2 regions of the Mucilaginibacter sp. BGA-UO-ETr-C110 genome follow, and region 1 is predicted to be linked to the other one. Evidence: riboswitches for the same ligand, from Rfam matches in the RefSeq annotation. Region 1 holds a riboswitch; the other holds the start of a gene.
The links. Region 1 has a riboswitch for S-adenosylmethionine ahead of AC57BQ_RS07560 (O-acetylhomoserine aminocarboxypropyltransferase/cysteine synthase family protein). Riboswitches for the same ligand answer to the same signal wherever they lie in the genome.
Positions count from the first base shown of each region.

Region 2: another riboswitch for S-adenosylmethionine. It lies ahead of AC57BQ_RS27075 (peroxiredoxin family protein); the one in region 1 lies ahead of AC57BQ_RS07560 (O-acetylhomoserine aminocarboxypropyltransferase/cysteine synthase family protein).

Region 1 covers NZ_JCAQPB010000002.1:1,541,325-1,548,872, forward strand. Annotated here, with positions in the region: gene AC57BQ_RS07535 (menaquinone biosynthetic enzyme MqnA/MqnD family protein) at 1-174, opposite strand, end outside; gene AC57BQ_RS07540 (histidine phosphatase family protein) at 189-809, opposite strand; gene mqnE (aminofutalosine synthase MqnE) at 897-2,093, opposite strand; gene AC57BQ_RS07550 (hypothetical protein) at 2,181-2,708, opposite strand; gene AC57BQ_RS07555 (trans-sulfuration enzyme family protein) at 2,788-3,903, shown strand; SAM riboswitch class I at 4,096-4,206, shown strand; gene AC57BQ_RS07560 (O-acetylhomoserine aminocarboxypropyltransferase/cysteine synthase family protein) at 4,460-5,785, shown strand; gene AC57BQ_RS07565 (homoserine O-acetyltransferase family protein) at 5,864-6,919, shown strand; gene AC57BQ_RS07570 (homoserine dehydrogenase) at 6,919-7,548, shown strand, end outside.
Region 2 covers NZ_JCAQPB010000002.1:6,265,603-6,273,150, reverse strand. Annotated here, with positions in the region: gene AC57BQ_RS27085 (YceI family protein) at 1-553, opposite strand, end outside; gene AC57BQ_RS27080 (peroxiredoxin family protein) at 637-1,959, opposite strand; gene AC57BQ_RS27075 (peroxiredoxin family protein) at 1,986-3,302, opposite strand; SAM riboswitch class I at 3,531-3,634, opposite strand; SAM riboswitch class I at 4,246-4,362, opposite strand; gene AC57BQ_RS27070 (family 2A encapsulin nanocompartment shell protein) at 4,512-5,432, shown strand; gene AC57BQ_RS27065 (family 2A encapsulin nanocompartment cargo protein cysteine desulfurase) at 5,416-7,338, shown strand; gene AC57BQ_RS27060 (serine O-acetyltransferase) at 7,346-7,548, shown strand, end outside.

The DNA of each region.
Region 1 (7,548 bases):
GGCGGCTACGGGAATGAGGCCGATATCAACCACATCATCAATTAGTTTTTGAGCGCAGTCTGAGGGCATATCCAGGCTCAATTCAATTTTATCTAAAATTCCACTATGTTGGATGCCGTATATAAAGGGTTTGGTATTAGTGTAGCTTACAGCTGAAATTCTTATTTTATTCACAGAAACGCTCTCTTTCAGGGTTGTTTTAAATGTTCGGAGTTATTAAAATCGACGATCTCAAATTTTTCGCCGTCATATATTACTTTGTATAAAACCAGGTTTTGATGCGGAAAAGTATCCATTTCGGTAAGGGGTTTTCCGCTCAGAATACAAAGCAACAAGCGCATGGCGCGGCCATGCATGCATATTAGTATGGTTTTTTCTTCGGGATGGCTCATGATCACGTCAAGCGCTTCCCGCTCGCGGATCTCCACCTCGTTCGGGCTTTCACCTCCTTCAAACTTGCTGTCTAAACGGCCATCAAGCCAGTCGCGCATGATCTGTAGAAAGGCGGCTTTGTTTTGGACTGTAGCAGGTTGTCCCTCATGTATTCCCCAGGCCAGCTCATCCAAACCAGATAGTTTTTGATACGGAATGCCCAGATCAATAAAAGGCTGAATACTTTGCTGAGTACGCTTTAGAGCCGATATGTATATTTTATCAAAGGGTATGTTTTTGTACGCTTCATAAAATTGGAAGGCCTGCTTACGCCCTTCATCATTTAAATCGGTATCCATTCCCCGGCCCTGTACAACGCCTAGTCTGTTAAGCTCTGTTTGGCCGTGGCGTACTATATATAAGGTTTTTTGTATCATTCAATTTTAAGCTGAAAGCTCAAAGCCGAAGGCTTAAAGCTTTATCTGCTTGTTTTTTATGGCTTTAGGCCTTTAGCCTTCTGCTTTTTAATTAATTACCGGTAGCTTGTAATATTGGGGTTTGGGCTCAGTCTCCGGGAATTCAAAATTAGTAAAGTCGGTTACCACATTATATAATGTGTCGCGCTCAATTGGTTGCCGGCCTACATTTTTTATCAGTTCTACCAGTTGTTTGGTACTCATGCCCGGGTGTTGTTCTTCGGCACCAGCCATGGAGTATATTTTGGTAGTATCATCAAGCGTACCATCAATATCATCAACCCCAAAGTTCAGGGATAGTTGTGCCGTGGTACGACTGATCATGGCCCAGTAAGCTTTGATATGATCGAAATTATCCAGATAAATACGCGCCACAGCATAATTACGCAGATCCTCAACCACAGTTGATTCGGGCACATGAGACATCTGGTTATCCTGATTGCGGAATTTGAGTGGTATAAAGGTTTGGAAGCCCCCCGTTTTATCCTGCAGCTGGCGCAGGCGTTCCATATGGTCAACCCGGTGCCAGAACTTTTCGATATGACCATAAAGCATGGTAGCGTTAGAACGACCACCTAATTTGTGCCACTCCTCATGTATAGCCAGCCATTGGTCGCCGGTACATTTATCTTTTGATATCAGGTCGCGTACCTCCGGATGGAAGATCTCGGCGCCACCACCAGGTATGGACTGTAAACCGGCTTCCTGCATCAGGCGCATGCCCGTAGCATAGTCAATTTTGGCCTTTTTAAATATGTAGTGATACTCAACTGGTGTTAACGCCTTGATGTGCAATTCCGGACGATGGGCGCGGATACGACTAAAAAGCTCCTGGTAAAAAGGCACATCGTATTGTGGTAAAACACCACCTACTATATGTACTTCGGTTACCGGTTCACCATCGTATTTAGTCACCATGTTAAACATCTCGTCCATGGTATACTCCCATCCTTCTGATTTTTGCTTCAGCAGGCGCGAGTATGAGCAAAATTTGCAGTCGTAAACACACAAATTAGTGGGCTCGATATGAAAATTACGATTGAAATAAGTTTTATGACCATGCCGTTTTTCGCGGATGTAATTGGCTAAAACGCCCAGATAACCCAAGTCGCCCTGCTCATACAATATCACGCCCTCATCAAAGGTGACGCGTTCATTGTTGAGCACTTTTTCGGCAATGTGCTTTAAATCAGCGGATAGATCCGGATTTTGTAATAATAACTGTAAATTACCTTCAGCTTCCATGAAAAAAACTTTGCGCAAATGTACTAAAAAGCATAAAACTATGCTTTATGAGATAATTCATTGCAAAGTTGATGGAAGTAAATGACACTAAAATTGCACAGAGGTAATCAGGCTTATGGTTATGCCATTAAAACAATCATCCTGGCAACCTTTAGGAACAAAACCGCAGCTGGATATCATGCCGCTGTTTTTTGTTTCAAAATAAATGTCGTTGGTTTTCTTATCGGCTTTAAGCCAAACAGTTTTAGCTTTCTGGTAAACATCGTCTAAAGTAAGTGATTCGCCAACATCGTTAGGGTGTGTATTGATGTGACTGGCGTCTTCATGCCATTGCTTTATTGTATCTATTTGAGAAGTGCCGTTTCGTTTGAGTTGGGTTGATATAAAATCCCGCCAGGTAACTTTGCCGTTAATAACGCCTGTTTTAACCTCCGCACCATAACCGAAAACAGATCCAAAGCTAGTAGTATAGAGATACGTATTGTGTGCAGTGCTTTTGAAACTTAACCAGGTTTTATAGCTTTTGTTAAACTCGCTTTCATTGGCGATGTCATCTTTTTTGCAGGCGGTTACCAAAACTAAAATAATGATGGCAGATAAGTATAGAGATTTCATGATACAGGTTTTAAAATATTACGGAAAAATTATACCCTCCGCTACACCGTATAAAAATAATCTTATTTAATTTGGCCAAATGAAGATTGAAACTATAGCCATACACGCAGGAAATAAAAAGGATGAGTCGTCAAAAGCTGTTATACAGCCTATTATATTGTCAACCACATTTGAACGCGGTATTGATGGTGATTTCCCTGGCGGGCATATCTATAGCCGGTCGTCAAATCCTAACAGGGCATCTTTGGAAAATCTATTGGCTCAATTGGAGAATGGTGCTGATGCGGCCTCTTTTTCATCAGGAAACGCGGCAGGTATGTCAGTATTCCAATCGTTGTCCCCGGGTACGCATATCATCGCGCCGGACGATATGTATCATGGTTTACGTAATCAACTTAAAAACCTGTTTGCTGGTATTTTAACTTTTGATTTTATTGACGTAAATGACACGGAGGTATTGCTACAGCATATTAAACCCGAAACAGGGCTGATCTGGATAGAAACGCCATCAAACCCCCTACTTAAAATAACCGATATTAAAAAGGTTGTCGCTATTGCCAAAGCCAGGGGAATTAAAGTGGTTTGCGATAATACTTTCGCCACGCCGATATGCCAGCAACCGCTTGTTTTGGGTGCCGACCTGGTGATGCACTCGGCAACTAAATATTTTGGTGGCCATAGCGACTTGATGGGTGGCGCATTGATCACTGCTGAAAAAAGTGATTGGTGGCAAAAAATACGCCAGGTACAGGAAATGGGTGGTGCTATCCCCTCTCCAACCGATTGCTATTACCTGGCTCGTAGTATTAAAACATTGCCTTATCGCGTTAAGGGCCATGTGCAAAATGCACAGTTACTGGCTGAGTTTTTAGAACAACACCCTAAGGTTGAACGTGTGCTATACCCTGGCTTGCCATCGCATCCACAGCATGCCATAGCTAAAGAACAAATGCTGGCTTTTGGCGGTATGTTATCCTTTATTGTGAAAGGTGATGAAAACGATACACACAACATCATTAACAAACTCAACTTATTTACCCGTGCCACCAGCCTGGGAGGTGTTGAAAGCCTGATCGAGCATCGTGCAACTGTTGAGGGGCCTGATACTAAAACACCAAGAAATCTGCTCAGGGTATCTGTTGGCTTAGAACATATAGATGATCTGATCGCTGACTTAAAGCAAGCCTTATTATAAGCTAAAAGCACAAAGCTAAAGGCTGAAAGTGATAACCCACTTATCAATTAAAGAGGCTTTTTGCTTTCCGCTTTGAGCGTTAAGCTTCCTCTTTTAAAATTTAATTTGGAATTTCAATATATATCACCCTATATTTGCAACAATATTTGGTAGCGATACCATTGATCAATTCTCCGCGATAGTTCGGGTTTTGATTTATAAAGAAGCGGCGAGAGATCAGGCTCAATGACCCGCTGGCAACCCTCCAAAATTGGAGAAGGTGCCAATTCCTGTCCCGGAAAATAACCCCGGGGAATATAAATTTATAACCATGAAAAGTTTAATTAAATTTAATCAGTACAGTATTTTTAACACCTCAAACGGTAGTATACAACATATTAGCTTAAATATTAGCAGTATTTGTATGTGTTGCTGCTGCTGATCGATCTGACACGTACTCTTTTTCCGATCCCGAAAAATACACGTGTTGCCACAACTGGTAAGGTCATTTACCAGTCCAGTTAAAAATCCATCAAATCGTTAAAAAATTAATTAAACACATTTCAATCTTACAACTATGTCTGCCAACAATTTAAAATTCGAAACCCTACAATTACATGCCGGTCAGGAACCTGATCCAACAACAGGTTCACGCGCTGTGCCGCTTTACCAAACCACATCATACGTATTTAAAAATGCGGAGCATGGGGCCAATCTTTTCGCGCTGAAAGAGTTTGGTAATATATACACCCGTTTAATGAACCCCACTACGGATGTGTTTGAAAAACGTGTAGCGGCTTTAGAAGGTGGTGTTGCGGCTTTGGCCACAGCATCGGGCCAGGCGGCGCAGTTTTTGACCTTAAACAATATACTGCAGGCCGGCGATAACTTTGTAACCTCCCCTTTCCTTTATGGTGGTACTTACAATCAGTTTAAAGTAGCTTTTAAACGTTTGGGTATTGATGCCCGTTTTGCAAAAGATGATACAGCCGAAAACCTTGAGGCTTTAATTGATAATAAAACCAAGGCTATTTACCTGGAAACCGTTGGTAATCCGGGATTTGCCATAGCTGACTTTGAAAAAGTAGCTGCTTTGGCAAAAAAGTACGATCTGCCGCTTATTGTAGATAATACATTTGGCGCTGCCGGATATTTATTCCGCCCGTTGGAGCATGGCGCTCATATTGTTGTAGAATCAACCACCAAATGGATAGGTGGTCATGGTACCAGTATTGGTGGTGTTATAGTTGATGGTGGTAATTACAATTGGGGTAATGGTAAATTTCCGCAGTTTACAGAACCATCTGAAGGCTACCATGGGTTGGTATTTGCCGATGTATTTGGCATAGGCGGCCCATTTGGCAATATTCAGTTTATTATACGTGCCCGTGTGGAAGGTTTGCGTGATTTTGGCCCGTCACAATCGCCGTTTAATTCCTGGTTGAATATCCAGGGTTTAGAAACCTTGTCGTTGCGTGTACAACGCCATGTAGATAACGCGTTAGAACTGGCTAAGTGGCTGGAGCAGCATCCACAGGTAGCTACTGTTAGCTATCCAGGGCTTCAATCATCACCATACCATGCACTTGCAAAAAAATATTTAAAAAATGGTTTTGGAGCAGTGTTATCATTTGAGATTAAAGGCGACAAACAACAGGCAAGTAATTTTATTGACAGTTTGCAGCTGGTAAGCCATTTGGCTAACCTGGGTGACGCCAAAACGCTGATCATTCAACCATCGGCCACAACACATCAGCAGCTATCTGACGAAGAACAGTTATCAGCAGGTGTTACACCAACATCATTAAGAATATCGGTAGGTATTGAACATATTGATGATATCAAAGCCGATTTTGAACAGGCATTTGCCAAAGTAAAGCAGCTTGCTGCAGAGTTAGTTTAATAGTAAGTGGTGAGTAAGTGAGTGGTGAGTTGAAAATAGAAACTCACCACTCAAGCTTAAAACTCGAATAATAGAATAATGAATACAGAAATATTTAAGTACACAGAAGCATTTGAATTCGAATCGGGCCAGGAAATACAGGATCTGGAAATTGGTTTTCATACCTATGGCAGGCTAAATAAAGCAAAAGATAATGTGATCTGGATCTGTCATGCACTTACAGCCAATGCCGATGTATTTGATTGGTGGAAAGGTCTGGTAGGTACCGGGTTCCTTTTTAATCCCGAAGAACATTTTATTGTGTGTGCAAATATTTTAGGTTCACCTTATGGAACAAGTAATCCTTTGAGTATAAATCCCGTAAGTGGACAGCCTTATTACCAGGCATTTCCGCAGTTCACTATCAGGGATATTGTAAAAGCTCACCAGTTGCTTGCTGACCATCTCCAGATCGATAATATACATATCCTTATAGGTGGTTCACTTGGCGGGCAACAAGCTGTTGAGTGGGCTATTATAGAGCCAGAACGGATCAAAAACCTGATCCTGATCGCTACCAACGCGCGTCATTCACCCTGGGGTATAGCGTTTAACGAGTCGCAGCGTTTGGCTATTGCTACTGATCGAACTTTTTATGCTAATACACCTGATGGTGGTCAAAAAGGACTTAAAGCGGCAAGAAGTATTGCCCTGCTCTCCTATCGTGGATATAAAACCTATTCCATAACCCAGCAGGAAGAAAGCGATGACAAAACGGATGATTATCGTGCATCAACTTATCAAAGTTACCAAGGACAAAAACTGGTGAACAGGTTTAATGCCTACAGTTATTGGTATTTAACTAAAACCATGGATTCGCATAACGTGGGGCGCGGCCGTCACGGGGTTGAAAAAGCACTGAGCCAGATCAAGGCCCGCACCCTGGTGATCGGAATCCATTCAGATGTGTTGTTCCCAATCGAAGAACAACAATACCTGTTCCGGCACATTTCTAAATCAGCCTTTGCTGAGTTGGATTCGTTTTACGGTCATGATGGGTTTTTAATTGAAACAGAAGCATTAACAAATATTATCACATCGTTTTTTAAAACTGATGTAAAAGGAAAAATTATAGAATTACAACGTACAGCGTAATGAGTAAAAAGTTAAATATCGGATTATTTGGATTTGGAGTAGTTGGGCAGGGACTTTATGATATCGTTAAAACCAAAAATTTAAACATTGAAATTGTGAAATTTGCCATCAAGGATCCGCACAAAGAGCGTTCCTTGCCAGCACATTTATTTACTACGGACCGGGACGAACTGCTGAATAACCCGGAGATCAATACCATAGTTGAACTGATTAATGACACCGAAGCTGCCTTTGAAATTGTATCAAGAGCGCTAAAGTCTGGTAAAAATGTGGTTTCGGCCAGCAAAAAAATGATCGCCCTTCATCTGGAAGAACTGATCGAGTTACAGCATAAATACGGCACATCTTTATTATATGAGGGTGCGGTTTGTGGTAGTATCCCGATCATCCGTAACCTGGAAGAGTATTATGATAATGAATTACTGCACTCTATCAGCGGTATTTTTAACGGCTCATCAAATTATATCCTTTCAAAAGGCTTTATTGAGGGGCTGGATTATGATAGCGCCCTGAAACAAGCTCAGGATCTTGGCTTTGCAGAAACCGACCCAACCAGTGATGTGGGTGGTTTTGATGCCAAATATAAATTGGTAATAGCGGCAGCACATGCCTATGGCGTAATTGTAAAG
Region 2 (7,548 bases), 4.7 Mb from region 1:
TTCGGTCGACTGTAATTTTGGCAGTAGCATTTAATTTCTTGCCGTTAATAGCTAAGGTTGCCGGGAAGCTCACATCATTGGTGATACCTTTAATGGTTAATTTACCTTTAATATCATACTGATTACCAGATGTTTTAGTTGCAGATACTATTGCAAAACTTGCTTTTGGAAATTTATCGGTGCTGAAAAAAGTTTCACTTTTAAGGGTACTCACCAGTTTATCGTTCGAGGCTTGATCGGTAAGGTCGGCATCAGTAATGGTATTCAGGTCGATATCAAAAGTGCCGCTTTTTAAAACATTATTTTCGGCTGTAAACTGGCCGTTACTTATTTTAACTTCCCCGTTATGGTCGCCAGTTGCTTTTTTAGCTTGCCATGTAAGCTTACTACCCTGATTATCAACCTTAAAACTTTGAGCCTTATAATGTTTGTGTGCTGCAATAGTTTTTATTGGAGGATTGATTGCGATTGTATTTGGGGTAAAAGCTGTAGCTAAAGTGGCTATGGAAATAATAGCTGTTGAATAAACTGCGATGGTTAATTTAGTTGTCATGGTGGGTAGTTTTGTTGTATTTATTTTCAATATGTTAAATGTTACCCGGTAAAGCACAATACTTTACCGGGAATGTATAATGATTATTTACCTTTTTGTGTATTACTTTCTGAATCTGTTGCTGAGGCGCTGGCCGGGACCGGTTCCGCGATCAGTTCATCTAAAAGCTTATTGAACTTCTGTTCGTAATCTGCATAGTACTTGCCTGTTACCGTACCAGTGTAGCCGGTGTATATTTCCCTTACGTCACCTTTTCTATCAATAATAATGGTGGTAGGGAAAGCGATGAATTTATTCAGGGCAGGTAATTTTTGTGACACCAACTTTTTATCGGCAAGGCCACCAAACAGGATATCGTACTGGATATTGTATTTCTCTTTCAGTTTCCCTAAGGTATACTGCGCGTATTTCAGGCTGTCCTTTTGCTCAAAACCTATGGCTATGGCTTCTACACCACGGTTGTGGTTTTTGTTGAACCAAGGTGATAGAAATACAGTCTGGTCGGTACAATTAGGGCACCAGGTACCTACAATTTCAATGATGGTAACTTTACCTTTGTATTTGGCATCACTTAATGATACCGGTTTTCCAGTTAGATCAGGGAAAGTAAAATCGAGTTTTTTGTAGCCCTCTTTCAAATAGGTAAGCTTGTAGGGATCGGGTAATTCGGCTTTATCATCCTTCACGGCATCAAACTTGGTATTATCATAAATACCCTGTCCTATTTCGCCGCTTAGGGTACCATCCGGATTGATCTTTCCTTTATAGATCTTAGGGCTTGGTCCGGTAAAACCTGATAGCTCAAACTCATCACCCTGAACAGTACCTTCCAATTCGCGGCTGTCGCCGGTTACCTGCAAAATAACACCAGTAAGTTTATTACCTGTTTGTTTGAGTATAGCGATCTTATTAGGCACCTGTTCTTTTGAATAAACTTTAAGCTCCCATTTACCAGTTAGGTTGGCCGCGGGCGCTACATCCTTACCAGGTTCAACAAAGCGGTAGCTTTTGCCATACTCCGCAGTAAAAGGCAAGGAATTGCCCCTGAAACCCGGCACCAGGCTACGGTACTCGCCGCTCAGGGTTCCGTTATCTTCTATTTTGGCAACCAGGGCAGCATCATAGGTATTCATTTTTATAAATACCGAATCTTTCCCGATCCGCTGCACATGAAAATCATCACGACGGGTTCCATTAAGCAAGGTAAATACGGCATGTTGGGCATCTTTACCTTTAAACTCAAAGTTGAATGGTACTTTTGACTCGGCTACAGTAAATACGCCACGCCATACGCCTTCCTTTATAAATTTTGCAGACGGAGGCGTATCTGCAGCTATGGCAGCTCCGCTAAACAACAGGCCTATTGTCAGGCATTTGAATGAGGTAATCAGATTGAGTGTTTTCATTTGATCAATTATAGATAGGTTAATAGTTAGTTTGATGGGTGTACGGCCAAATCTTTTACCGCGGCACTTTCAGGTGCAGGCTCAGCTATCAATTTATCCAGCAACTGGTTAAATTTCTTTTCATAATCCTTGTGATATTTACCCGTTACCGTACCTGTGTAGCCGGTATATATTTCGCGCACATCGCCATTTCTGTCGATAATAATAGTTGTAGGGAATGCAATGAACTTATTAAGTGCGGGAAGTTTTTGAGCAACCAGTTTTTTATCGGCAAGGCCGCCAAAAGCTATATCATAGTTGATAGCATATTTTTCTTTGAGCTTGCCTAAAGTATATTTGGCATAGTCAAGACTGTCTTTTTGCTCAAAACCAAGTGCAATAGCTTCTACGCCACGATGGTGATTTTTATTGAACCAGGGAGAAAGAAACACCGTCTGGTCGGTGCAGTTGGGGCACCAGGTACCTATAATTTCTACAATAACCACCTTACCTTTGTACTTATTGTCGCTCAGCGAAACCGGTTTACCATCAATACCAGGGAAGGAAAAATCAAGTTTTTTATAACCCTCTTTTAAAAATGTAAGCTTGTAAGGATCCGGCAATTCAACTGTTTCGTTTTTGGCGGCATCAAATTTCAGGTTTTTGTAGATGCCAAAACCCTCCTCACCGCTGATCGAACCATCGGCATTGATCTTTCCTTTGATGATAAACGGACTTGGGCCGGTAAAGCCGCTCAGGGCAAACTCGTCGCCTTGAATGGTACCTTCCAGTTCGCGGGTGTCACCTACTACGGTCATAACAACCCCGGTAAGTTTATTACCTTTTTGTTTTAAGATGGCGATAGATGCAGGGACGGCTTCTTTACTATAGGTCTTGATCTCCCATTTACCGGAAAGATCTGCTTTTGGGGCAACGTCTTTACCTGGTTCCACAAAACGATAGCTTTTACCATATTCGGCGGTAAACGGGAGTGAGTTGCCTCTAAATCCGGGTACTAAGCTTCGGTATTCGCCGCTTATTTTACCATCATCTTCAATTTTAGCTACCAAAGCAGCGTCATAGGTGTTCATTTTAATGTAAACAGAATCTTTACCTATTGCTTTTACATGGAAGTTATCACGGCGCGAACCATTGATCAGGGTAAATACAGCGTGTTCAGCATCTTTGCCTTTTAGTTCAAAATTGAATGGCACTTGTGATTCACTTACGGTAAACACACCTCGCCATACACCTTCTTTAATAAATTTTGAGGGGGGATTTTTGTCGGCAGCTAAGGTTGCGCCACTAATCAGCAAACCTAACGACAGGTATTTTGCTTTAGTTAAATAATTGTGAATGTTCATATTTTTATAAAATTTAGTTATTGGAAGTTTAGTGTGATAATTGCCTGATTTGAAATTTGGGCATAAGAATTCCCTAGGCCTATTGCAAAGGCCGGAAAAAGAAATACGCAAAAAACTTTAGCGATTGATGCTTAAAACCAAAAGGCAAACTGAATGCTGCAACATCGTAAGCCCGATGCCGGCTGCACATAAGATTGTAGATAATTTACTGTTTTCATGATGATAGTTAATTTATATTTCTAAAAAAATTTAGAAAAAAGTTTAGCACTTATTTCAAACTGAAAAGTTGCTGAAGATCATCGAGACTTCCTCTCCCTTCGTCTTTATAAATCAACTAATTAATGGTGGGGTTAATTAGAATGCTGTAAAGATAACAAGAATATTTATAATTACAAGTAAATCTATAGATTTAGTAGTATATTTTATAATTAGTTCATATTTTATAGTATAATCAACATCCTGGACTGTACAGCACACGCCTGTTTTACCACCATAGCAAAGCAACGCACTTAGTACAGCCAGGATGTTGATCTTATTTCAGGATCAATTTCCGGAATGAACTGTGCGAATTAACAATACTGGTAACAACAGAAAAGGATGCCACCATTCTGTATGCGGGCTTTAGTGATAAAATTCAATTTCAGATTCATGGTATTTGTTGATAAGTTGGATCCAAAGCATGCGGTTTAGATGACCTTCGGCTTTGCGATCCATTTAACAGTTCAAGTGGTGGCGATTGATCTGTTAATCTATATTAATTAAAGTATTATGCTGTTTTTATTGCTGAACAATTAAATGGTTAGCAACAACACATACCTGCATGATCAGTGATTAAGGTTTTATAGGATTTCATGTACCTGGTTTTTATCTTTCAGTTATCAATTTGTATTCTATAAAACTTACCGGGAAAAGAGCTGTAGAGATATTTATATAAACCTGTAGCTTCTTATCTTTCTCCTTTTCAGCAGGAGCAGGAATTAGCACCTTTTACATCATATAAAATTTGTACAGGTTGCCAAGACTTCATGGGGCCTTTCCCTCCGTCTTATCTCGATAAGCATTAAAGAACTGATGTGGCAAATATATAATTAAATCTATAAATCCTATAGATTTAATATATTTTATTTCTTATCATTGCAAAGCAGGTAGCCATTGATTGAACAGCTCCTCACAAATCACTCTTTAAAACAACTATTTACTATCAAAAAAATGCCCGATCAAAAAGCAAAACAAACAGCCCTTGGCGATGTAGCAGCCAGACAGTTAGCCGTAGCAACACGTACTGTTCCGCAATTATCAACCATTACACCACGATGGTTAACTCATTTGTTAAACTGGATCCCTGTTGAATCTGGTGTTTACAGACTAAATAAAGTTGTTGACGCCAACAATGTAGAAGTTGACTGCTCATCGCGCGATGAACGCGAACTACCTTCTACTTTTGTTGACTATGAAGAAAATCCACGCGAGTATAACCTGAGCGCTGTTAACACCGTTTTGGATGTACATACCCGTGTTTCTGACCTGTACAGCAAACCTTATAATCAAATCAGCGAGCAACTGCGCCTTACCATTGAAATAGTTAAGGAAAGACAGGAGAGCGAATTGATCAACAATACTGAATATGGTTTACTGAGCAGTATCGCCCCATCTCAGAAAATTAAGACAAGGCTCGGCCCCCCTACCCCTGATGATCTGGATGAGCTCATAACCAAAGTTTGGAAAGAACCTGGATTTTTCTTGCTGCACCCGCTGGCCATTGCGGCTTTTGGTCGCGAATGTACCCGCCGGGGCGTACCGCCGCCAACAGTATCACTTTTTGGCTCGCAATTTATTACTTGGAGAGGTATCCCGCTTATTCCTTCTGATAAATTACCTATAGTAAACAACAAATCAAAGATCATTCTTTTACGCACAGGCGAAAGCCGTCAGGGTGTGGTAGGGTTGTATCAACCCGGTCTTCCCGGAGAACAGTCACCTGGTTTATCAGTACGCTTTATGGGTATCAACAACAAAGCCATCGCCTCTTACCTGGTTTCGCTTTACTGCTCCCTGGCTGTTTTAGTTGATGATGCTATTGCTGTTTTAGAAGATGTTGATTTAGGTAATTATCATGAGTACAAATATTAATCCAGACAACCTACCCAGTGCACAGGAACTGGAACAGTTGGCCAATCAGCTTTTTAAAGCCGGGCCAACGGGTTTCTTTAGTCATTCACCAGTTTTTACACAACAGGGTTCAGCACTGCCTGGCGAACTGCCAGGTAGTGGCTCATTTGACACGCCAACACCGCACGCCGCACCTGATCAACCCATTCCACCGAGTACGATTGGAGGTGGCGGAATCTCGCCATCAGCCATAAACCAGGGAAATGCCGTAAATCTGAAAGATCCGCAAACCAGCTTTGCCGATCCTAATTTAAAAAGTAACGAACAAGCTTTGCCCCCTGTATCTGTGTACAGTACACCTGTTTTTGGTGGACAATTACCTACACCACAAGGCTTTAGTTATGATTCTTATTTAGAGAAAACAGACTTGATCCCACATACTCCGACAAAGCAGCAATTCCCTATTGAACAGCTATCCGTAGTGCCCGATAATCTGACACAGCTCCCGTATCAACAGAATCAGCATTTTGAAATTGAGCTACGAAAGGTGCTTACTGGTATAAACACATCCAGCCCCGGTACTTCTGTTCCTTTTAATGGGGCGCCATTAACACCCGAGATCCCATTTTACTTTTTGAATGGCAACCATGGTTTACCAAGTGTAAAACAGAACCCCGATAAAACATCCAAAGCAGGGATCAGTAGTATTATAGATCTCCCTTTTGACGTAAATATTATCCGCCGCGATTTCCCAATATTACAGGAGCGTGTTAACGGCAAACAATTAGTATGGCTTGATAATGCTGCCACTACGCAAAAGCCAAAACAGGTAATTGACCGTATCAGCTATTTTTACGAACACGAAAACTCTAACATTCATCGGGCGGCTCACGAACTTGCCGCAAGGGCTACTGATGCTTACGAAAGCGCACGCAGAAAAGTACAGGCCTTCCTGAATGCAGGTTCCATAAATGAGATCATTTTTGTGCGTGGAGCTACCGAAGCTATAAACCTGGTAGCCAAAAGTTGGGGTGAACAAAACCTGCATCCCGGTGATGAAATTATAGTAAGCCACCTGGAACACCATGCCAACATTGTGCCCTGGCAACAACTGGCAACCAAGAAAGGACTGAAAATAAAAGTAATCCCGGTTGACGATGACGGGCAGGTATTGCTTGACGAGTATGTGAAACTGCTTGGCCCTAAAACCAAACTGGTTTCATTTACGCAGGTATCAAATGCCCTGGGTACCGTTACCCCAGCCGCGCAGATCATACAGCTGGCACACCTTGCCGGTGCTAAAGTGCTGGTTGACGGCGCTCAATCAGTATCGCATATGCCAGTCAATGTACAGGCACTTGATGCCGATTGGTTTGTTTTTTCGGGACATAAAGTTTTTGGCCCAACAGGTATCGGGGTGTTGTATGGCAAAGAGGATCTGCTTAACGAGACGCAACCATGGCAAGGCGGCGGCAATATGATAAAGGATGTAACTTTTGAGCATACCCAATATCATGATGCTCCCGGCAGATTTGAGGCCGGAACCGGCAATATTGCCGACGCCGTTGGCCTTGGTGCAGCTATCGACTATGTTACTAAAATAGGTATGCCTGTTATAGCAAAGTATGAGCATTATCTGCTTGTATACGCTACCCAGCTTTTAAAAGAGGTTAAAGGATTACGTTTGATCGGTACGGCACCCGACAAAGCAAGCGTAATATCGTTTGTATTGGATGGTTATAAAACCGAAGATGTTGGCGCGGCATTAAATAAAGAAGGCATAGCGGTACGTTCGGGTCATCATTGTGCGCAACCCATATTACGTCGTTTTGGTGTGGAAAGCTCGGTGCGACCATCATTGGCCTTTTATAATACCTGTGCCGAAATTGACCTACTGGTGAACACGCTTCACAACCTTAAACGATAACCGCTATATGAAGGACGATAAATTCGACAATTTCATAGAGCTGCTTTATCAAACCCATAAAGCAGAGTGGGAAGCTACACCATCCATCCGCGATTGTGTCGGCTGGTTATTTGATCTGTTTGAGTTCCTGTTCCCGAATAACCGGTCAAACAAACTGTCCATTTATGGCGGGCACTTGAAAAAGAACCAGATTGATCTGGAGAACATTCT